Regions from separate parts of the Kurthia sp. 11kri321 genome, predicted to be linked through region 2. Evidence: riboswitches for the same ligand, from Rfam matches in the RefSeq annotation. Region 2 holds a riboswitch; each other region holds the start of a gene.

Region 1 (8,256 bases), 170 kb from region 2:
CTTCTCCAACAGGCACAGGAAGCCCTGGTTTTGTTACACGTCCTACACCGACACCACCATCTAAAACGATGGCATCACCTTCAATAAAAGATACAGTCGATTCGATCAGTGCTAAATGCGTCACATCAGGATCATCTCCTGCATCTTTAATCGTGCCACAACGAACAGCCTCTCCTTCTCGTACGGTATGCTCCATCGTAAATGTGGCATATTTTCCAACCGGTAAAAAAATCGTCACCGATTCTTGTTCTTCACCCGAAAGTAAAGCAATTAGAGCTGCTTTCGTTGTTGCAGTAGCACATGCACCCGTTGTATAACCGTGGCGCATATCTTTCGGGTCTTTTTTCTTCTTCTTTTCCATTAGTCTTGGCGATCAGCTAAAATCGAGATCGCATTTAGTGCCGCAACGGTTACCGTACTACCGCCTTTACGACCTAAATTCGTAATGAAAGGCACTTCTGTCACTTTCGATAATTCCTCTTTTGATTCAGCTGCTGATACGAAACCAACCGGCATACCAATGATTAAATCGGGCTTTGCAATTCCTTCACGAATGAGACGAATCAGTTCTAGTAATGCAGTTGGTGCGTTCCCAATCGCATAAATACCACCTTCATGTAAGCGCGCTGCTTTTTGCATCGAAATAATCGCACGCGTCGTATTATGTTCCTTCGCCATTTTCGATACATCTTCGTCTGCAATATGACAATACAAGTCGCCACCATGTTTTTGGAATCGTTTACGACCTGAACCACTTTGAATCATCTGTACATCTGCAATCACAGGTCGTCCAGCACGAATCGATTCAATGCCTGCACGAATCGCATCTGGATGAATAATGACACTTTTTCCTAATTCAAAATCGGCTGATGCATGCACGATACGACGAATAATTGACCACTCATCTTCTGAATAATCATGCGGACCATATTCTTCTAAAATCGTTTCAAAACTATATTCATAAATACGGTTCGGCTCTACTGTTAAAGGTGTGAAATCCGTATTAAAGTTGTCGGTATTAATAAATAATTCTTTTTCTTGTTGCTCATTTGTCATGATCAAATGCCTCCTATAAATTGCTCAATATCATCAAAGTTACGGAACATATTCGGATAATCCATTTTCGGACGTGCAATCAAAATCACTTCAATTCCAAGTGCTAAAGCTGTCGTGATTTTTTCATCAACCGAACCAACCTTCCCGCTCTCTTTCGTAATCATCAATGTCGTATCGTATTGTTTGTATAACGCCGTATTTAGCTCTGCTGTAAACGGTCCTTGCATCGCAATAATCTGCTTTTGCGGTAAACCAAGTGCTTCGCATTTTTCCATATTGTCAATGCGCGGTAACATGCGTGCGATTAATGTAATACTTTCTTCACCAAGTAAATGCTTCGTGAAAATTTGTAGCGTCTTACTCCCCGTCAGCAACATCACATTCCCTTTACGCTTTTTCACTTCAAGCGCTGCTTCTTCATATGTTTCAACAACTGTAATTAAGTCGCTTTCATAATCTTCAGACATCCGTTCGTAGCGACAATACGGGACACCTGCTAACTGTGCCGCTTGTTGTGCGTTTTTTGATGCTTCTTCTGCATAGGGATGACTTGCATCGACAATGATTTGATCACCGCGTGCTGTCACTTTTTCAGCCATCTCTTCTGCTGTTAAGCGCCCCACATGTGTCGCAATTCCCTCTGCTTGCAAACTCGCAGCCGCTGAATCTGTCACTACTGTTGCTAAAACATCGTGATGGTTATTCAGTCGAACAGCTAACGCACGCGCATCACTCGTTCCTGCTAGAAAAAACATTATTGATGCACTTCCTTATGTTCGTGCGCATGGTCATGACTGTGGTCGTGATGGTGATGATGGTGGTGATGCCCATGATCATGGTCGTGATGGTGATGATGGTCGACAAATTCAGATGCATTAATACGATATGTACACGTATCGCAGTTCATTTTCACATCGCCAGCTAACGCCTCTTCAATACGCTCAATCACCACTTTTTCAAGTAATGAATGGTAGCCAAAGTATTCGCATAATGTAATATCCATGTCGTATTCCGTATCATAGCGCGCTTTCCAATCGGTCATACGCTCCATTAAGATACCTGTAAATAAGAAGTACGGTAGCATATATACTTTTTTCGCACCTAATTTTTCACAACGTGCAATCCCCTCATCCACTGTTGGATAGGTCACACCCATAAACGCAGGCTCTACATTACGCACACCAATTTGCTCTGATAATAAGCGCGCAATTTTATAAACATCACTATTTGAATCTAAGTCACTACCGCCGCGTGCTACTAATAAGACCGTCGTATCTTCATCTTGTTCGTCTTTTACAAAACCACTCTCTGCTAAACGGTACTCTAAAATATCAATTAAACTTGGGTGAATGCCTAATGGACGACCATATGTAATCGATACATGTGGATACAATTCTTTCGCTTCATCAATCGCCATTGGAATATGAATTTTTGAATGCCCTGCTTGTAAAAGCATAATTGGAATCGTAATAATTTTTTCTGCGCCGCGCTCGACACACGCCTTCATTCCCTGTGCAATATTTGGACTTTCAAATTCTAAAAAACATGTTTCCACTAATAATTGTTCTGGTAATTGCGCTTCAATACGCTTTGCAAATTGACGTACTTCTTCATTTCCTGCTGGTAGACGACTACCATGACCTACGATTAATACTGCTGTTTTCATCTTCAACACTCCTAATCCCCACAAGGTGCAGGGGCAATTTTGATTTTTGGTGTGAGATCTTGATAAATAAAGTTTCCAATCTTCTTCACACGTTTAAAATATTTGAATAAGCGCTCATTCGGATGCGCATTTGCTTTGTATTCTTGAATAATCGATTCTACAAGAGGTACTAACTGTTCTTTGTCTAGTCCCTCAACTACAGGTTGACCCGGGTGCGCTGTCCGTCCGACAGGTTTTGCGCCGATAAAGACATCGAATGCACCTTTTCGGTAAACAATTCCGATATCATCCATCACTGCTTTATAACAAGCCATTCCGCAGCCATTAAAACCCATATTCAATGTTTTCGGTAAGCTCATTCCACCAAATGCCTCTTGCAGTGCATCTGCATATGGAATCGCATCGGCTTTTTCACCGTCACAGAAATCACATGCCTTCATTTTCACAACATCGCCAACCGGTGCGATTATGAGACCGACTTCTCGCAAACGATCGGTAATACGTTCAGGTGATGTGGTTGGAATACGAAGAATAAATTCATGGTCTGGCGTATATTCCATCGAACCTTTTTCACCAACTACTTCAGCCAATACAAGCATTTGCTGTGGTGTAATCTTCTTATTCGCTACGCCTGGGCTGACCGCAAACTCGAAAATTGCCTCCATCTTCTGGTGAACATATTGTTTCGGTTCAACAACGGTTCCACCAAGATAGCCAAGCGCTTCCTCTGCAAGTGCTAACGTATCTACTTCAAGCTTTTTCGGCTCCACTGTAGCAATCGCTTGTGGCGCGTATGACTTTCCTGTTTCCTGATCCATCGCCCATGGTTCTGCTTCTTTTTTCAAACGCTGATGCGGCTTTAACGGTTGTTTTTCTTCACCAAGTGTATATTTACGCTGATAACCACGCGGTGTAATCATCTTCCCGTCATACATGAATGTCGACGAATTCCCAATGACAACGGTCGTCAACATCCCAATATCGTGTTCCAACATCTCTTGTAGCGTCGTCATCTGAATTTGCTGCGTCTCACGATAAGCACTTTTCACTAGACCTACAGGCGTATCTGGATGACGATACATCAGTAAAATGCGCTGTGCTTCCGCAATTTGACGTGTACGACGACCACTTTTCGGGTTATAAAAAGCAATAACGAAGTCTGCCATCGCAGCTGCTTCAATTCGTTTTGCAATTAGATCCCATGGTGTTAAATGGTCACTCAAACTAATCGTACAAGCATCATGCATGACGGGTGCGCCTAGTAGTGATGCACATGAATTAATTGCTGAAATCCCTGGTACAATCTCAATCGGTACACCTGTTTTCTCCGTCCAACCTTGTTCAATTAACACTTCGTACACAAGCCCTGCCATACCATACACACCTGCATCGCCACTTGAAATTACGGCAACGGACTTACCTGCCTCTGCTTGTCTTACTGCTTCTTGCGCACGCGACACTTCTTCTGTCATCCCTGTACTAATTACGGCTGTCGCTGTAATTAAATCTTGAATCAAATCGACATAAGTTTTATAACCGATGACAACGTCACATGATTTTAATACCTCTACTGCACGATTCGTAATATGCTGAAAGTCTCCAGGACCGAAGCCAACGACATACAATTTTCCTTGTTGTGTCATTAAACTTCCTCCTTCACTTTTGAAATCCCCTTAATCGCTGGTGTATCTTCATTACGAACGAACGCGCCATTTTCAAATGTAATACGCGGTACAACCGTTTTTTGCTCGCCTGCAAGTTGCGCTACAAAACGTGTCGCTTCTTCTTCTGACGTAATGCTATACCAATCGCCTTTTGGATAATGCACAACAACACATGCATCTTTACAGCGCCCGTTACAACGTGTACGTGATGTATGAATCTGTTCATCCAAGTTACGTGCTGTAATTTCTGCACGAATTTTTTGTGTAATCTCTTCTCCCTCTTTACGCATGCAGCTACTACCATTACAAATTAATACGTGTGATTGCACACCATTCAAATTCCAAGTTGTCATCTCTAACATCCCCCTCGTATGTATCCGAACGATCCGCTTTTGCGCAAACAAAAAACCTCTATTCTAGGCGAATAGAGGTTGAACATCCTAAAAATTGGCATAGCGAAATAAGCGTAGCCCAACTACTAGTTTGTCCAAATCTCTTCCCACCGAAAAGTTTGTCCGATTTTAGAAGCAGGTTTCCTGACTCAAGTGTATCCGAACGCAGTCCCTTCTCAGCAATTCGCCAATGGATCTGACTGTTTCGACACTTATACAGTAGCGGGGGCTGTAATGGCATCTCACCATTTTCCCTTTTAACCTAAAAATAATAGGCACTCCTAAAATACAATCGTTATATGTAATTTCAAAATCTTGGTTATAATCATAACCATAATTTGTCTAACTTTCAAGACACTTTTCTGAAAATTCATTTTGATAGAATATTATTAAAGTTTATTTACCTTGAAAAAACACTGAAATCTCTGCATTTATCCAGTATTCTTACATAAAAAATTTTTGTTAAAAAAAATACGTATTGTCAAAATTTAGCGTTTTATGATAAGCTTTTTTAGAAATATCAAATAATTTTAACGATTCGATGGTGTAAGTTTTTGATGAACTTACTTAAAAGGGAAATCGGTGTAAATCCGATGCTGTCCCGCAACTGTGAAGCGGAGTGTATGAACGATATGCCACTGTTCAATGAACGGGAAGGTGTTGATACATGATGAGGCGAAGCCAGGAGACCTGCCACCGAAGATTGATTTCACCCTACGAGGATAGGCGTATGAAAGACAGCTTTTTTTGCTATGTCTTTTTTAACCTATTCTATATTGTAGAATAGGTTTTTTTGTGCACATTCTCAAAGAAAAAGGAGGACGTTTGAACGTGTTGAAGAAATTATTAAAGCTAGTTTATTTTTTACCCATTCTCTTAATCGTGCCAAATCGTGCGAATGCGATGCACATTATGGAAGGCTTTTTACCGATTGAGTGGGCGATTTTCTGGTGGGCCATCTCCCTACCATTTATCATTATGGGGATTCGTTCGATTCGAAAAACTGTAAAAGAACATCCTGAAACGAAGATGATGCTTGGATTATCTGGGGCTTTCGCTTTCGTATTATCCGCATTAAAAATTCCATCGGTTACAGGTAGTTGTTCACATCCAACAGGTGTCGGCTTAGGTACTGTATTATTCGGACCACTGGCGATGAGTGTTGTCGGTTCAATCGTCTTACTATTCCAAGCATTACTACTTGCACATGGCGGTCTTACAACACTTGGCGCAAATGCCTTCTCAATGGCAGTTGCTGGTCCAATTATCGCATGGTATGTATTCAAAGGCGCTCAAAAAGCAGGTTGGTCATTCTCCGTTGCTGTCTTTTTAGCCGCAATGCTTGGTGATCTCGGTACATATACAATTACATCATTCCAATTAGCACTTGCCTTCCCATCAGAAGCGGGCGGCATGCTTGCTTCATTCGCAAAATTCGCAAGTATTTTCTCATTCACACAAATTCCACTTGCGATTAGTGAAGGTTTATTAACGGTCATTGTTATGAACTTCTTACGAAAATACAATGTGGCAGAGTTACGTATGTTAAATATTTTTACGAAGAAAAAGGAGGCAGCTAAATAATGAAAAAGAACCTATTCTTCCTTTTCATCGTCATCGCCCTTGCCATCTTCCCTTTATTTATTCAAAAGGGTGCTGAATTTGGCGGTGCGGATGGTGAAGCAGAGGCAGCCATTACCGAAATCGACAAAAGCTATGAACCATGGTTCTCGAGCATTTGGGAACCACCAAGTGGCGAAATCGAAAGTTTATTATTTGCACTACAAGCGGCAATTGGTGCAGGTTTTATCGGCTACTTCTTCGGTTTAATGCGTGGTCGTACGAAAAAAGAAAAGGTTTCGCATGATTCCAATTGATCAATATGCTTATACGAATCGTTTAAGCAACGTACATCCTTTAGAGAAGATGGTATTGGCACTGAGTTTTTTGCTATTCGCTGTCATCACAAAGGATGTACTTATTTCACTCATTACGTTTTTCGTAATGAGTACTTTTATTTTATTTGCCGCTAAAATACCATTATCACTCTATTGTAAATTACTTCTTTTGCCTGGTTTCTTTTTGCTGACAAGTATTTTTTCGATTCTTATTTCATTTACAACGTCTACACTTCCTCCTCACTATTGGAGTATGTCATTTGGAAGTGTACAGCTTTTTATCGGAAAAGCGAGTGTCGATACAGCGTTTCACCTTTTTTTCTCGGTGCTCGCAAGTATTAGTTGTCTTTATTTTATTGCACTGACAACGCCGATTAGTGCTATCACATATGCGATGCGTCAATTGAAAATACCAATTATTTTTATCGAATTATGTGAACTTACTTACCGATTTATTTTTGTCTTTTTACAAAGTATGCAGGCGATTTATGAAGCCCAGCAATCCCGTCTTGGTTATCAAAAAAAGCGCCGCTGGTTCCAATCTGTCGGTTATTTAGTGACGGCCATGTTTAAAGATGTCTTTCGACGTTCAAAACAACTTCATGAGGCGATGGCTTCTCGTTGCTACAACGAAGATATTTCAAGCCATTATGTAACGTACCAAACCGAACGCAGAAACTGGCTTGGTATTGGCGTTAGTTTATGCCTACTCGGCGCAGTTTATCTAGGAGGTTTTTATTTATGATTACATTTGACCATGTATCGTACCAATATCCTGACGGTACAATCGCATTATACGACCTATCATTCACGTTACCGCAAGGAAAAAAAATTGCACTGCTTGGCAATAATGGTGCGGGAAAATCGACACTATTTAAACATCTGAATGGCTTATTTCAACCAACGACAGGTACGATTTTCATGGAAGATACGCCGTATCAATACAACCGAAAAGGACTTCAAGCATTACGTGGACAAGTCGGGATTGTCTTCCAAGATCCAGACGCACAGCTCTTCTCTGGAACGGTTGAACAAGACATCGCATTTGGCCCAACCAACCTCGGCTGGTCTTCTGACAAAATACATGCACAGGTTGAACACGTAATTACGCAACTTGAACTCGAATCATTACGAAAAAAGCCCATTCACTTTTTAAGTTTGGGACAGAAAAAACGCGTGGCGATTGCAGGTGTTCTCGCAATGGAACCACATATTTTAATTTTAGATGAACCATCTGCTGGACTCGACCGCTACTATGCCAATCAAATTATGAAACATTTGAATGACTTTCATACGGAAGAACGGACGATTATTTTATCGACGCACGACGTAGACTTCGCATATGAATGGGCTGACCTCGTACTCGTTATGCAAGACGGACAGATGACGTATATGGGTGACCCTGTTGCCCTCTTTGAAGAACAGGCGATTTTACAAGCAGCACACTTAGAACGCCCGCTACTCTTTGAAGTAGCGAAAGAACTAGGCATTCAGAACCTCGCCGACTACCCACGTAGTCGTGTACAATTATGGAAGAAGATGAAACGACAAACTACGCTCGTGTAGGAGGTACAGAGAAT
Region 2 (8,256 bases):
TCTGGATACATGTCGTCCATTTTATCCAAACATTCAAGCCATTGTTTTTTTGTTAACATCGCTATTCTCTCTCCTCTAACCAATTATAAAACGGCGCTTTTTTCACGACTGGCTGTACATCTTCATCGATTCTAGTCGGTGTTTTAATTGTATGTTCACGATACTCTTTTGCGTGTCGCAAAGCCGCTTTCGTCGTTGTAATATTTTTCTTTTTCCATTCAAAAAGAATACGATCCATATATTTCAAACTTACTTTATCACTTAGTACGGCTTCTTTTAAAGCTTGACGAATTAAATCAGGTGTATGTCCATCTTGATCAATCCACATCGAAATCGTTTCAATCTCAATCGGTGATAATAGACGACCTAGCTCCTGCTCAAACATTTGGAATAACTGCCCTTCCTCCATTTGTTCCTGACTCACTTCGATTTGCTGTTGCGTATTTTGTTCGCAATCTAATAGACGCATCCAAAGTGGAAATAAATTTATTTTTTCATATAAAATATGATCCTGGTTTGTCTTTTGTTCGATTTGAATCAAACCTTTTTGTAAAAGCCCTTGTAGACAAAACATAATTTGTTGTTCTTTTACATTCATTCGTTGTGCTAAATCAGTATGTGACGGGAAATCAACACCTTGCTCTATAAAGGAATGAAGTTGTAGTAACAACAATGCTTCTTCATCTGTTAATGAAAGATTTTTATAATGCTTAAAAAATAACTGTGGTACAGCAACTTGCCCACTTTCAACCCACGCTTGGAGCCTCATTTGTTCATTTTGCATTTGATTGTTGACTCCTCTCTTTTTCAAAAGTTTCAACGTACATTATAACACTGAAGTAAAAGGTATGAACATGAAATTGCATGGTTTGTGCTTTTTTCGTATTAATAAGCTCAAACGATAAATCAGCTCAAATTATTTTTTTGAGCATAATCATGTCGATTTGCGTCAATTGTAATATTACATTGTATATCATAATGTGTTTCGCGTTCTTCTTTTGGAATTACAGCTAGAACACTTTGTGACCACAGAAAAAAACTACACCCGAATAATACGAGAGTAGTTAATAATCTATTCATCCTTAAATTAAACCCCCAATTCATAAATTGTAGAATATCCTTCAATATCAATATATTTTTTATATAATTTCGAACTTAATAGTTTTCCATTTGAATATTTATCTTTGTAAATATACGTATATTTACTTGATTTACCTTTTTGCCATATCTTTTTAGTGCCTTTTGGAATTTCATTTGAAGGTACATATTCAACTTTCGGCTTTACGGTTTTCTCAACAATGCGATTAGCTGTAAAACTGCTGATTAAATACTTACGTGGCATCCAACCGTATGATTTTGTGGAGTAAGAGTAAACATACGCCCATGAACCACTTACTTTCTTCACCTTCACAACGCTTTTATCTTGATAAACCTTCTTCAATTTCTTACTTGAAACTGCTGGTTTAGAGCGCAAATTTTGCGTATAAACTACATGCATTTTCTTGCCTGTGATTTTAGCAGCTGAATCTGTAATGTATGAGGTTAAGATAAAACCATCCACTTTTTTTCCGTTAATTTTTAAACCCAAAGATGGTAAGTACGTTTTTTCACCTGAGTACTTAACAAAATTATTATAAATTGCTACAACATTTCCATAATGTTCATATTTATCTTTATAATAATATCCCTTTACAGCACCTTGTTTCCCTTGAACACAAACCTCACCTTTACCAAGAGCATATTTAAATGTTTTGCCTTTTTTATAATTCACGCCCCATTTAGCATATGTTGTATCGTTTGTTTGTTTATCAATGACTAACGTACACTTATATTTTGCGTTATGTGCTGAATCATCATTTAACTCTGCACTTGCTGTTGTAGCGAAGGCTGACAACGTTATTACTCCTAGCATTAAAAATAGTATAATTTTCTTAATTAAACAAACTTTTTTGTATTCCATTTATCATCACCTCTGACAATTATTATATAACAAAAGATTCAACAAAATATTATAACTTTATTATCATAAGAATATAGATTTTATTTTTTAATATAAAAAAGTGACGAGGTTAATCCTCATCACTTCTCATCTATCTTGCTTCTTTTAAGCGGGCTTGCACTGCTTCCACCTTTGGCATACCGCCTTGTGCGCCAAACTTTTCAACAGATAAAGAAGCAGCGATATTCGCAAATTTAACTGCTTCTGTGATTCCTACACCTGTAGTTAGAGCATAAGCAAAAGCACCATTAAATGTATCCCCCGCACCTGTTGTATCCTTTGGTACTGTTTTAAAACCTTTCACAATCACATGTTTTTCACCATCATAATAACGTGCACCATCCGCTCCTAGTGTCACAATCAGACGATTCGGATAACGTTCAAGCGCATTTTCTACATCGTCTTTAAAAATATCTGCACATTCTGTTTCATTTGGCGTGAAGTATGCGACACGGTCCATCCACTCTTCTTTAAAATTCTCTGCTGGCGCTGGATTTAACAGTACTTTTACACCTAATTCTTGGCACACATCAAGTGCGTATTCTACCGTTTCTTGTGGAATTTCTAATTGCATAATGACTAACTCACTCTTGGCAATTTGCTCACACGCTGCATCAATTGACTCCTTTGTAACATCGTGGTTTGCACCTGGTACTACAATAATTCGATTATCTTGTTCGAATAAAATAATATTGGCAATTCCTGTAGCAGTGGATGTCGTCTCTACAAACTGATCTTGTACGCTTTCTACTTTTAATAAGTTTCGTAACACTTGTCCAAATGCATCATTACCTAGTGCACCTACCATATGTACATGCGCACCTAATCGAGCCGCTGCAACAGCTTGATTTGCTCCTTTACCTCCTGGAACAGTGTGAAAACTCTCCCCTAAAACGGTTTCTCCTTGTTTCGGAAATAGATTTGTTTCTACAACAATATCCATATTAATACTACCAATGACTGTTATCATATTTATTCTCCTTTAGTTGAATTTCTTTTTATTAAAATAGGTGCTACAAGTTGGTGACGTTCTAGAATATCTTCATTTTGCATTTGCTTCCATAAACAGCGAACAGCCCTTTGTCCAATTTGCGTAATTTGTTGTGCAATCGTTGTAATCGTAGGTGTCGTCCATTCTGTCATTCGAATACCATCATAACCAATCAACTGAATATCTTCTGGAATACGTAAATTCATTTGTTGAATCGCTTTTAACGTGCCAATTGCCATCGCATCGCTACTTGCAAAGATTGCTTCATATGTTCGATTTTGTAGTTTTTCAAGCACCAAAATTTTTGTCGCTTCCACTTCATATGCACTAATCACTTCTTCAATTTGTAATGTTTGTGCGCAAGAATAAAAGCCTGCTATTCGTTCATTTGCAACATCCTCTTCACTCGATGCTCGAATACATAGTACATTCTCTACGCCACAAGCCATCAAGTGTTGGCAAGCTATTTGACCTCCGAGGAAGTGATCCGTCTTGATTGTCGGAATCTTCTCTGATAAAACGCGGTCTACAGCGACCATGGGAATTTGCAACTTTTCATAGTAACTCGCTTCTATTTGCTTTGTCGCAATAAATAATCCTGCAATATACTGCTGTTGCAATTGTTCAATGATTTGTTTTTCTTTTTCATGTTCATTTCCAATATTACAAAGAATCATTGTAAAGCCGTATTGATAGGCTTGTTCTTCAATTTCTTTTGCTAACTCTGTAAAAAAAGGATTTGTAATATCTGGCACAAGCAAAGCCACCATTTGGCTTTTCTTCGTCGCAAGTGAACGTGCCATTTCATTAGGTCGATAACGCAGTAATTCGATTGCTGCGTGAATCGACTTTTTTGCCTCTTCACTCACATACCCGTTTTTATTTAGATAACGTGAAACAGTAGATGAAGATACACCCGCTTCTTTTGCTACATCTCGAATTGTCGGCATCTTTTCATCTCCTCTGAAACTCATATGGTACCGGTTCCACATAAATATAACGACTTCTTATCCTCATGTCAAACACCTATTTTTATATAAAAAGAAGGACTACGCCAATGCGCAATCCTTCCTTTTAAAGATTCTCTACCTGCTAATACCCCAAGATACAATAGGAGAAAATCAATAGAAGCTATAAATGTTTGGTAAAACGAATTAACGTGCTGACATACCGCCATCAACGATGAATTCTGAACCAGTTGAGTAGCTTGATTCTTCAGAAGCTAAGTAAAGAACTAAGTTAGAAACTTCTTCTGGCTCAGCTACGCGACCCATAGGAATCATTTTAGAGAATGCTTCAACTGCTGCTTTAGTATCTTCTTGAACAACCATTGGTGTAGCAATTACACCTGGGTGTACAGAGTTTACGCGGATGTTTTTAGGAGCTAACTCAAGAGCTGCTGCTTTTGTAATACCACGTACAGCAAATTTAGTATCAGTGTAACCTACAGCGCCACCAACTAAACCATTAAGTGAAGAAATGTTTACGATTGTACCTTGACCAGCTTTTTCCATTGAAGAAACAACTGATTTGATACCTAAGAATACAGAAACTTGGTTGATTTCAACGATTTTACGGTAATCTTCTACTGAAGTATCAGTGATTGATTTAGCCATAGTGATACCAGCATTGTTTACTAGTACGTTTACTGGACCGAATGCTTCTTCAGCTTTCGCTACAACGTTTTTCCAATCTTCTTCGTTTGCAACGTTTTGTTTTACGAAAATAGCGTTTTCGCCAAGTTCTGCAGCAAATGCGTTACCTTTTTCTTCATTTAAGTCCGTAAGAACGACTTTAGCGCCCTCTTCGATGAATTTTTTTGCGTGTGCAGCTCCCATACCTTGAGCTGAACCTGTAATAATTGCTACTTTACCTTCTAAACGAGCCATTATAAAACTCCTCCTTAAAATCTTTCAGAAATAAACTACACTTGTAAATTAACAAACTTTCATGCATACTGTCAATAGAAAAGCGCTAAATATTTTAATAATAAACTATTTAATTTTAAATTAATTATAACACAACTTGTTCACACATAGCTTAATTTAGGTAATTATAAACTTTCTGTTAAATGGAAATAATGGCATAATGACATTATGAAAGGAATGATTTGATGTCTTCTTCACAAGATCGTAGAATTTTACGCACACAGAAAAAATTAAAAGCTGCACTCATCCATCTTTTAAAAGAAGGACATGATTTACGTTCACTTTCAGTAACGGAAGTTGCACAGCAAGCTACATGTAATCGTGTTACATTCTACTCTCACTATAAAGATTTAGATGACCTTCTTTGCACAATCTTTGATGATTATCTTACAGAACTACTAACCTACTTTAGAGAGAGTTACCAAGCACTGGGGAAAATTTCATCTACAGATGAGCGACTCCACTTAGCTATTTTTGAATATATTTATCAAAATCAATTCATTTTCTCTCTCATTATTAAAGGAGAGATGCTGCCTGGTTCTCAAAATCGTTTTTGTGACAGCCTCGTACAACTAACCGGTAAAGAGATTGCACTAAAAGATGACTTACCGATTGAGGTACCTGCTCTTAGTTACTACTCAACATATGCAAGTCTTGGCTTTTTTATTTATTGGATGAATCAAGATTTCAAAGAGAAACCGGAAGTCATGGCAAAAAAACTAACCTATTTGCAAAGCAAGGTGTTTCAAGAAGCTGAAGTCTTATAAAAGTATGATTGAACTACATCTCCAATTTTTAGATATGTCTAAAAATTGGGATGTAGTTTTTAAATGACTAAATATTCATCAGAAGAAAAGAGGATGAGAAAAAACATTTCATTTTTCTCTTTTAGAGTTCGCAACGAAAAACCGGAACCTCGCCATAGCGCGATTCCGATTTTTCATGCTCATATAAGATGATATTTTCACAGTTATGTCTCATCCTCTTCAAACTGAAGTGCTACCTGAAAACCGTACAGAATTCTTCTTTTTCTCCGTTACATTAAGTCAGTAGCATGTGGATATAAATTCAAACTTCTAATCACTACTTTCCTATAAAATTTTCAGCTCAAGCTATTTTTGCTGAAGGTGGTTTTCTACACGTTCCTATTGGTTCACTTCTTCATGTTTAAGATACATTACTTTTTTATTTCCTAACTTCTTTCTAATAATTAAATCTCTCAGATGAAATAGTTGTATATTTTTCTGAATATTCCTCTTTTTCTTTTTATTCTAATATTTTTATGTTATAGTAATCTCTAATTACATAACGTGTAAGAAATGGTACTTATGAAAATAAGTTTAAATGGGAAGAGCGATGTAAATTCGCCACTGTCCCGCAACTGTAATTGGGAGTTTTTCAAACAACGCCACTGTTCTTTAATGGGAAGGCTTGAAAAATGTTGAACATAAGTCAGGAGACCAGCCATCTTCTAGTACACACCAAATACCTACGTGGAGATAGGTGGTGTTCTGTGCGCATAGACGGGGAAATTATTCCTCTTTTTCAGTATGCATAGATAACGCTTCAGACTATTTCCTTTAAGAAATAGTCTTTTTATTTTGGTTTATGTAAATTCAAAAGGAGGTTTTTATAATGACAACTGTATCAAGTACAACGATTGGATATCCATATATTGGTGAAAACCGCGAATGGAAAAGAACAGTAGAACAATTTTGGAATCAACAACTTTCAGAAAGTCAATTTGAAAAAGAATTAAAAAATCAACGCATAGCAAATTTACTAAAACAACAAGATAAAGGAATTGAACAAATAACAGTCGGGGACTTTACTTATTATGATCGTATGTTAGATTTAGCTTTTATGTTCCGCCTAATTCCCGAGAGATATCATACATTAGAATCAGAACCTTCATTGAAAACATATTATGCGATGGCACGTGGCTCAGACACAACAATTGCGTGCGAAATGACGAAATGGTTTAATACGAACTATCATTACATCGTTCCAGAATACGAACAACAAAAACTATCATTAGGATACAACTACTTACTTGATTTATTCAATGAAGCAAAATCTGTATTATCAACAACTCCAAAACCAACATTTATTGGTCCATACTCTTTTATTCAGCTAACAAAAGGCTATTGTGAAAAAACAGTCGCATCTTTTATTTTGCAACTATTACCACTTTACGAACAAGTAATTCAACAACTTGTAGATGCAGGAGCTGAATGGATTCAACTTGAAGAACCAATGTTCACGCAAGAGTTAGACGAAGAACAACTACAATTAATTGATGTGATTTATCAACAATTAGCTGATCATGTACCAGGTGCGAATTTAATGATTTCCACTTATTTTGAAGCAATTCCACAATACGAAAGAATTGTACAACTACCTGTAGCAGGTATTGGATTGGATTTTGTTCATGGATACAAAGATAATTTACAAGCAATCAAGCAATACAGTTTCCCAGGAAATAAAGTATTAGCTGCTGGTATTATTAATGGTCGTGATATTTGGGTCAGCCCTTTAAAAGAGGTCACACAAAAAGTTGAAGCTATCTTACAATTAGTTTCGCCAAAAGCATTGTGGCTACAACCTTCTTGTAATTTGCAACATTCACCTGTCACAACCGCTGCTGAAAAAGCATTGCCAACTGTCTTATATAATGCACTTGCATTTGCAGATGAAAAATTAGATGAATTGCGTCATATCACTTATTATATTCGTAATCAATCTTTTGAAACCCCATCTATAATAAAAGAAAATTTAATGGTTATTGAAAAACTTGCTACCGATGTATCTCGGAATAACTCGACTGTTGCACAAGAAATCAAACAACTTAACAAGAAAGATTTTAATCGTTCACAGCTTTTCGAAGAACGTATTATTACACAAAAAAACAGATTACACTTACCTGATTTTCCAACAACAACTATTGGAAGCTTTCCACAATCAGAAAAAATCAAAAAAATACGTTCGCAATGGCGTAAAAAAGAAATTTCAACAGAGCTTTATGAAACTCAATTACGTGCAGAAACAAATCGCTGGATTAAAATTCAAGAAGATTTAGATTTAGATGTATTAGTTCATGGTGAATTTGAACGAACAGATATGGTGGAATATTTCGGAGAAAAACTAGCTGGTTTTGCATTTACTAAAAAAGCTTGGGTTGTATCTTACGGTTCGCGTTGTGTAAAACCCCCTATTATTTATGGCGATATTGAATGGCTTGAACCGATGACTGTTAAAGAAACAATAGATGCTCAAGAACAAACAGATCGTTTAGTCAAAGGAATGTTAACAGGACCGGTCACCATTTTAAATTGGTC
Region 3 (8,256 bases), 480 kb from region 2:
TTTAAAGTAAATTTAGTTTATATTGTCTATATATTTCAGTCAATACTGAAATATCAGAAAATTCTATATTTATAGAATGGAATAGATATTTAAGTCTTTTATGAGAGATTTTGGTATGAAAAAAAGAAAAGTATTTTTGTAATATATAAATAAAATAAATTTATTATGTAAACTAAAAGGCTATACAGTCCATTTGTGTCAATTTTTCAATCAATAATAAGAGATATGATGCACGTCTTTTACAAAGACCTAAAATCATTAAGAGATTGCAAGTTTTTTTATTTACAATAATGATTTTGGGGTATATAAAATTAGTGTTTATACATGGATTGAACTATAAAAGTAGGTGATAATATGACATATCAATTTGAGGGGATTTATAATTTTCATGATTTAGGTGGACTAAAAAGTTCGGATGGTCGTAACGTGAAAAAGGGGCTTCTATTTCAAAGTGGCGATATTAGTAACGCAACGGTTCAAGATATTTATTACTTAAAAGAAGTATTAGGCATCAAAACCATTATTGATTATCGTAATGAGTATGAACAAAATGAAAAACCTTCTTTAAAAATCCAAGGAGTTCATACAATTCATTCACATGTATCCATGCCTACACTCATGCTTACAGAACTTTTACAAGATTATGAAGCGAGTACCCATTATTTTGAAGCACAAAATCGTATGCGTATTTATCGTGAACATCTTGCAAAAAATAATTCATACCGGCCTTTAATTGAAGTAATCCGACTGAAACAAGTTCCTTTACTTCAACATTGTATGTTAGGTAGAGATCGTACAGGAATAGGTGTATTTCTGCTCTATCTACTATTGGATGTACCATTGAAAACAATTGTCCAAACTTTTTTGGAGCGCCAGAAGAATGCTATCGAACAAATGCCTGAATGGTTAAAAGTAATGATTCGAAATCTACAGGGCCAAAAATTAGAAACGGATATGAATTATGTAAATGGTGACTTCCTATTAGTTGCATATGATGAAATTTTAAATGAATTTGATACAATTGAAAATTTCTTTTTAAAACAGTTTCAAATAGACAAAACAGAGAGAAAAGCAATTCAAGATTTTTATTTAGAATAATGGAGGCGTTTAAATGTTTTTACCATTCGAAGGAATTCCTAATTTTCGTGATTTAGGTGGTGTAACGACGATTGAAGGTAAACATGTGAAAAAAGGATTACTTTATCGTTGTGGAGAATTAAGTAAGAGTACACCGAAAGATTTGCAACAACTGCAAGCGCTTCATATTCGAACAATCATTGATTACCGAGATGAAAGTGAGATTGAAGCTCATCCGACACCAAGGATACAAGGTGTGCATGACGTCCATGCGCCTGCTAGTCGATCGCAATTTAATCTTGCTTCGATTGAAGATTTAGCGAGTAGTGATTTATTGAAGCAATTGAATATGGATTTATTTAAAGAGTTTTATGCCAGTTTAGCATTTGAAAATCCTGCATATCAAACACTCGTCTCTATTTTAAAAGCACATGAAGGACCGATGATTCAACACTGTACAGCAGGAAAAGACCGCACAGGAATTGGCTCAATGATTACGTACTTGATACTTGGTGTTCCTTATACGACGATTGTCCAAGACTTTTTAGAAACTAATCAATATATGGAGAAACATTCACCATATTGGCAAAAACCTCTTGAATTAGCTGTTAAGGATCCAGAAATTTTGCAGGTATTAGTAGGAGTCAATCAAACATTGCTCGACCATGTACATGATGAGATTTTAAGAAAATACGGTACGATTGAGATGTATTTAAAAGAAGAATATCATATTGATGAACAAACGAGAAAAGAGATTCAAGATTTCTATTTAGAGTAGCATAAGGGGGATTTTGAGATGAAGTGGCAAACAAGTGTAACGGAATTATTAGGAATTGAAAAACCAATTATTCAAGGAGGTCTCGCCTATCTTGGTTATGCAGATTTAGCAGCAGCAGTTTCGAATGCTGGAGGACTGGGCCAAGTGACAGCACTCAGTTTAGATTCTCCAGAAGATTTACGAAAAGAAATTCATAAAACACGCACATTAACAGATTGTCCTTTTGGTGTGAACTTTGCGATTGGACGACACCGTGAACATTACGAACCTTTTGTACAAGTAGCAATAGAAGAAGGTATTCAAATCATTTCGATTACAGGAGGAAATCCAAGTCCTGTATTAGAAATGGTGAAAGACACCGATATGAAGAAGCTTGTACTCGTTTCTTCTGTTAAATTGGCTTTAAAGGCCGAAGAAAAAGGGGCAGATATTGTTGTCGTTGTTGGACAAGAAGGCGGTGGTCACCTCGGTTTAAATGATTTAGGGACACATGTACTCGTTCCGCGCGTTGTCGATGCTGTCAACATCCCTGTAATCGCTTCAGGAGGCATTGCAGATGGTCGTGGTATCTTATCTGCTTTTGCACTAGGAGCAGACGGAGTTGAGATTGGGACACGTTTTATTGCGACAGAAGAATGTGTAGATGCAGCACCACTGTACAAACAAGCATTGATTGAACATGATGAAATGGATACGGTCGTTATTAAACGTTCCATTGGTGGTCCAGCGCGTGTATTACACACACCATTCACAGATGAAATTTTAGAAATTGAACAAAAGACGCCTACATACGAGGCATTAAAAGAGTATATTAGCGGTGCAGCAAACCGTCGTTATATTTACGAAGAGCAGCAAGATGGTTTTGGATATGCAGGTCAAAGTATTGGTTTCATTCATTCCATTCCAACTGTTGCAACTTTATTTGAGCAATTTGAGAAGCAAATTGAAGAAGCAAGAACGCAATTAAATCTAAAAATAAAATAATATTCAGAAAACAGTTGCAATTCCGATTTGCTTACTGTAATATGAAGTTAACAAAAAAATCGTATCTCTTATCAAGAGAAGGCGAGGGACTGGCCCGTTGACCCTTCAGCAACAGACAATGTTAAATTGAACTGTGCTAAATCCTGTAGCGTAAGCTAAAAGATAAGAAGAGTTCCTTTGACTATTCAAAACCTCTTCTTATCAGGAGAGGTTTTTTTGTAGATTAAAAAGGAGTGATGTTATGAGCGAATCGGTTTTACAGCAAGATGTTTTACAAGCATTACAAACATTGAAAAAGCAGAAATGGGTGGACTTGACACATACCTTTAATAGCCAGTCACCTCACTTCCATGCATTCAATCCAGCAAAATTCGATACACTTTTTACACATGATGATGGCTTTTTTGCACAACAATTTTCTTTTGCAGGTCAGTATGGAACACATCTTGATGCACCGATACACTTTGTACGAGATACACGCTATATCGAGGAACTTCATCTTCAGGAGTTAGTACTGCCACTTATTGTTGTAGATATTACAGCTCAAGTACAAAAGAATCCAGGTCACACGGTAACGATTGAAGACATCCTCTCATTTGAGGATCAAAATGGCATCATTGAAGCCGACTCATTTGTCGCATTACGCACAGACTGGTCGAAGCGCTGGCCCGACCATGATATCTTTAATAATATTGATGAAGCAGGCGTGGCTCATGTGCCAGGTTGGTCTGTCGAAGTATTATCTTTTTTATTCAAAGAACGAGGCATTAAAGCGATTGGTCATGAAACATTTGATACAGATTCGAGTGAAGAATATCGAAAACATGGCTCATTAGCCGCAGAGTATTTCGTTTTAGAACAAGATACGTATCAAGTCGAACTTTTAACGAATTTAGATCAACTTCCGGCAAAAGGGGCAGTTATCTTTAATATCGTGGCTAAACCTGAAAAAGCATCTGGTTTTCCCGTACGCTCATTTGCGATTACACCGAATCAATAAAGGCTCATTTGTCTTAAACTATACAGACTCATTTGTCGTGGAAACACCTTGTCATCTCAAGGTGTTTTTTGTTTCAAAAATAATATTATTATGTAAACCAAATATTTTCGTTGAATTTTCAGAAAATGAGTTGACATCTTTTTTCATCTGTTATATATTAAGTACAACAAATAAAACTGTTATATAACAAAAGGAGAGATGTTCAATGGAACACTTTATGGAAGGTTATCAAATATATTGTCAGGCTTGCGAAAATTATGGGTTGGAGTCGATGAATTACCATTTATATGTCAAACAATTAACAGAGGAGCAATTGTATGCATTTAATGAGTATAAGAGAGACGCCACAATTCAAGAGATTAGCTAGGTATTAAACCTCTATTTTCCACTTAATGTGTAAAGTAGAGGTTTTTGTATGTCCTAAGACCTTCTTTTATGAAAAGTTATTTACTTTTTTTATAGAGTATGGAATACTTTCTATTAAGATAATTGAATATTCTTTCAGATGAGAGTGCTAGTTTTAGGCTAGATAATAGGGAAATCGGTGAAAATCCGATGCAGCCCCGCTACTGTAATATGGGATGAAATGACATATAAACACTGTGTTTATACGGGAAGTTGTCAAAGTAATGTGATCATAGAGCCAGGAGACCTGCTTTCATCATTCGTTTCAATCTTCGAGGGGTGGATTAGACGCACGTAAGTATAAATATTGTTACATAATTCTTCATGTCTTTAGAACGTGAGCTTTTCGTGTTAGCTAATCCTCCAAATCAAAACAATTTGGGGGTTATTTTTATGTTTAAATCAAAATGGGTGATTCCAGCAACATTATCAGCAGCTTTAGTCGTTTCAGCTGTACCAGCAACGGCTTTACAAGCAGAAGCAAAAGTACCAACAGTTAAAAAAGTTGATGTAGCGAATACATTAAAAGCAACATCGAACTATTATTATTCATTACCAGATGTATCAACACCAACTTACCAAAGTTCAGATGCAGTACTTAATTTTGCGCGTTCAAATTACGCTGTAAGTAAAGATTACTACACAACATTCTATAAAGATGTTGAACGTGAATTAAAGAAGCAAAAAGGTCAATTTAATGGTTCGCCAGGCGCATTATCAAAAATAATTTTAGCGATTACTGCAATCGGTAAAGATCCGAAAAATGTTGCGGGTTATAACTTAATTAACTTATTAGGTGATAAATTAGTCGCAGGTAAAGCAGCGAAAAGTTTATACATCACAGATTATTTATATGTATTACGTGCTTTAGAAGCGAAAGATTATAGCTTCCCAGCAGGTGCAAAATACGCTGATTTCTCACGTAAATCTATGGTTGATTATTTAGTAAGTACACAATTTGAAAATGGTGGCTTCTCTTGGGCTGAAGATGTTGAAAATGGCGTGAGTGTCGACATGGCTGCGATGGTGTTAAGCGCACTTGCGAACTATGATTCAGATCCAGCTGTCAAAGCGTCAATTCGTAAAGGTTTAGATTATATGTCAAGCCAATTAACAGATGTTGCAGGTTATAATCCATGGGGCGGTAATAGTGTCGATTCACAAGCTCAAGTGGTCATCGCTCTAACAGAGAATGGTATTAATCCAAAAACGGCACGTTCATTTATTAAAAATGGTCACTGGGCTGTGTCAAATATGTTATTAAACTTTGATGCAAAAACAGGTGGTTTTAAAACAACACCAGATCAAAAAAGTCCACAACTATTTGCAACAACAAGTGCAATGTTAGGTCTTGTTGCGTATGATCGTTATGCATCAGATAAAAATACATTCTTTGATTTAGCAGATGCAAAAGCTTCTTCTTTAAAGTATGATACAACTGCACCAAAATCATTAAGTGTTACAAAAGTGGCGAACACAACAAAAACAATTTCAGGTACGACAGAACCATATGCAACGGTTACAATCTATAATGGTTCGAAAAAATTAGCAGCAGTTCAAGCAGATGCAAAAGGTAAATTCTCATATCCAGTAAAAACTGCGTTCAAAGCCAATGCGACAGTGAAATTCTATGTAACTGACTTAGCTGGTAATAAGAGCAAAGCCATTACACAAAAAGTGGCTGATCGTTTAACACCTGCAACACCAAAAGTAAGTAAGCTTGTAAAAGGCGCTAAAAAAGTAACCGGATCAACAACAAAAGGTGCAACAGTATATGCGAAAATTGGAAACAAAACATATAAAACAACTGCCAGCACAAAAACAGGTTCTTTCTCAATTAAAGTACCAACATTAAAAGAAAAAACAAAAGTAAAAGTGTATGCGAAAAAATCAAATTACACAAGTAAATCCGTTACAGTTACAGTAAAAAGTAAATAAGATTTACACATAGCGAATAAGGGTTGCTCTAAGATGTAAATCTTGGAACAGCCCTATTGCTATCTTAAAAGGAGGGACAACATGAAAAGTAAAATTATACTATTTGCGCTATCTGCAACCTTACTTTTAACAGGCTGTAAAGTGCAAACCGCACAGCAATATGAAAATGAGCAAGAGGAAGAAGCAAAAAAAGTCGTTGTTCTAAATGACGAAGAACAGAAAAAAGCAAAAGAAAAAGAAAAAGAAGAAACAAAAGAAACGGCGCAAGATGATAAAGGTTCTGTAACGAAAGAAGTGGCTGCTACATCTGAAAACGACACGACAACGTCAACGAATTCGTCCGTTTCTACAGTGGAGAAATCAACATCGACACCATCTCAAACACAAAAACCAGAGGCAAAAAAGGAAACAACAACATCTAATAATACCTCTAAAGAACAACCAACAAAAACAGAAAAACCAGTCAAAAAAGACGAACCGAAAAAAGAAACGACGGTAACGAAAAAACCAGAGACAACGACTTCTACACCGAAGCCATCGACACCAAAACCGTCAACACCTGAAAAACCTGTAGAAAAACCAGCGAAAAAAGAATATGCAACGATTACAATTGGCATGCGCACATTACTAAATCCTGATCATTATGAGCTATTACCGAAAAACCTACAAAGTGAAAAATATGTACCAGCAAGTGGTGTACTATTAAATAACGCAAAAATTGAAATTAAAGAAGGCGATACAGCTTGGGATGCCATTTCAAAACTACGTTCAAAATACGGTATTTATATTAATTACGAAAAAAATCCAATGTACGGTATTTATATTATCGGGATTAATCATATAAACGAAAAACAAGCAGGTTCATTAAGTGGCTGGATGTATACAGTTAACGGTGTAAAGGCACCTGTTGGCGTAGGTAATTATGAACTTGAAGATGGTGACCGCATTGAGTTGCAATATACAACTAATGGTGGAACGGACTTAGGGTGGTAGTTAGATGAAATCACTTCATGATTTTCACCCGCTCGTTATTTTCAGTTACTTTTTCGCTGTTATTGGTTTAACGATGTTTTACATGCATCCTATTCTTCTGATGATTAGTTTTACGGGTGCAACTGTCACAAGCTTTCTTTTATTAAAGAAAAGTTTTTTGAAATCGATTAAATGGCTGCTTCCATTCATGTTGGTAGCAGCTATTTTAAACCCTTTACTCATTCATGAAGGCGAAACAGCGATTCTCTATATCAACGAACAACCGATTACAGTCGAAGCTATTGTTTATGGATTTGCTGCTTCTGTCATGTTAATCGCCATTATCTTTTGGTTTAGTGCATTTAATGCGGTCATGACATCTGATAAATTTTTATATTTATTTACGAAAGTATCCCCTGCTGTGGCATTACTGATCTCATTAACGATGCGCCTTGTACCTCTATTCGGTCATCAAATTAAGAAGATTATGTATGCGCAACGTGCGATTGGCATGGACCCTAGTTCAGGTTCGGTTTGGCATCGTATTAAAGCTGGAACTCGTATTTTATCCATCCTTATCTCTTGGGCTTTAGAAAATGCAATTGAAACAGCCGATTCGATGAAAGCACGCGGCTACGGATTAAAGGGGCGCTCAACTTTTTCATTATTTCGCTTTGATCGATTAGATGGATTTGCACTCAGCGGTATTTTCATTTTATTTATCATTCAACTGCTATGTAGCTATTTCGGTTGGAATGAATTCTACTACTATCCAACGTTCTCACCAATCGTCTGGGATGGTCCGATGATTTTCATGACCATTAGTTATGGTATACTCGTGTCACTACCTATTTTTATTGAAGTACTGGAGGCATTCAAATGGCGCTCATTGAAATCAATCAATTAACGTTTAGTTACCCACTTGCAACAAAACCAACTTTAAAAGACATCTCTCTTGAAATTGAAGCAGGTGAATTCGTCGTATTATGCGGAACATCAGGATGTGGTAAGAGTACATTATTAAAGCATTTAAAACGTGAATTAACGCCACATGGTCAAATGTCTGGAACGATTCATTTCAATGGTGTCGCTTTACAAGACT

What was found. Region 2 has a riboswitch for cobalamin ahead of metE (5-methyltetrahydropteroyltriglutamate--homocysteine S-methyltransferase). Riboswitches for the same ligand answer to the same signal wherever they lie in the genome.
Region 1: another riboswitch for cobalamin. It lies ahead of ASO14_RS08810 ((2Fe-2S) ferredoxin domain-containing protein); the one in region 2 lies ahead of metE (5-methyltetrahydropteroyltriglutamate--homocysteine S-methyltransferase).
Region 3: another riboswitch for cobalamin. It lies ahead of ASO14_RS07230 (Ig-like domain-containing protein); the one in region 2 lies ahead of metE (5-methyltetrahydropteroyltriglutamate--homocysteine S-methyltransferase).

Annotation. Positions count from the first base shown of each region.
Region 1 covers NZ_CP013217.1:1,705,429-1,713,684, forward strand. The annotation lists gene ASO14_RS08785 (cobalt-precorrin-5B (C(1))-methyltransferase) at 1-361, opposite strand, end outside; gene ASO14_RS08790 (precorrin-8X methylmutase) at 361-1,056, opposite strand; gene cobK (precorrin-6A reductase) at 1,059-1,814, opposite strand; gene ASO14_RS08800 (sirohydrochlorin chelatase) at 1,811-2,722, opposite strand; gene cobJ (precorrin-3B C(17)-methyltransferase) at 2,734-4,365, opposite strand; gene ASO14_RS08810 ((2Fe-2S) ferredoxin domain-containing protein) at 4,365-4,739, opposite strand; cobalamin riboswitch at 4,896-5,076, opposite strand; cobalamin riboswitch at 5,304-5,490, shown strand; gene ASO14_RS08815 (energy-coupling factor ABC transporter permease) at 5,682-6,362, shown strand; gene ASO14_RS08820 (energy-coupling factor ABC transporter substrate-binding protein) at 6,362-6,655, shown strand; gene cbiQ (cobalt ECF transporter T component CbiQ) at 6,642-7,421, shown strand; gene ASO14_RS08830 (energy-coupling factor ABC transporter ATP-binding protein) at 7,418-8,242, shown strand; gene ASO14_RS08835 (hypothetical protein) at 8,255-8,256, shown strand, end outside.
Region 2 covers NZ_CP013217.1:1,873,439-1,881,694, forward strand. The annotation lists gene nth (endonuclease III) at 1-59, opposite strand, end outside; gene ASO14_RS09550 (DnaD domain-containing protein) at 62-784, opposite strand; gene ASO14_RS09555 (G5 domain-containing protein) at 1,088-1,960, opposite strand; gene rbsK (ribokinase) at 2,091-2,969, opposite strand; gene ASO14_RS09565 (LacI family DNA-binding transcriptional regulator) at 2,972-3,940, opposite strand; gene ASO14_RS09570 (glucose 1-dehydrogenase) at 4,145-4,879, opposite strand; gene ASO14_RS09575 (TetR/AcrR family transcriptional regulator) at 5,104-5,685, shown strand; cobalamin riboswitch at 6,222-6,401, shown strand; gene metE (5-methyltetrahydropteroyltriglutamate--homocysteine S-methyltransferase) at 6,554-8,256, shown strand, end outside.
Region 3 covers NZ_CP013217.1:1,398,266-1,406,521, forward strand. The annotation lists gene ASO14_RS07205 (tyrosine-protein phosphatase) at 355-1,098, shown strand; gene ASO14_RS07210 (tyrosine-protein phosphatase) at 1,112-1,855, shown strand; gene ASO14_RS07215 (NAD(P)H-dependent flavin oxidoreductase) at 1,874-2,839, shown strand; SAM riboswitch class I at 2,905-3,008, shown strand; gene ASO14_RS07220 (cyclase family protein) at 3,081-3,839, shown strand; gene ASO14_RS07225 (transcriptional regulator) at 4,045-4,206, shown strand; cobalamin riboswitch at 4,332-4,513, shown strand; gene ASO14_RS07230 (Ig-like domain-containing protein) at 4,638-6,182, shown strand; gene ASO14_RS07235 (DUF4430 domain-containing protein) at 6,264-7,175, shown strand; gene ASO14_RS07240 (energy-coupling factor transporter transmembrane component T) at 7,180-8,061, shown strand; gene ASO14_RS07245 (ABC transporter ATP-binding protein) at 8,034-8,256, shown strand, end outside.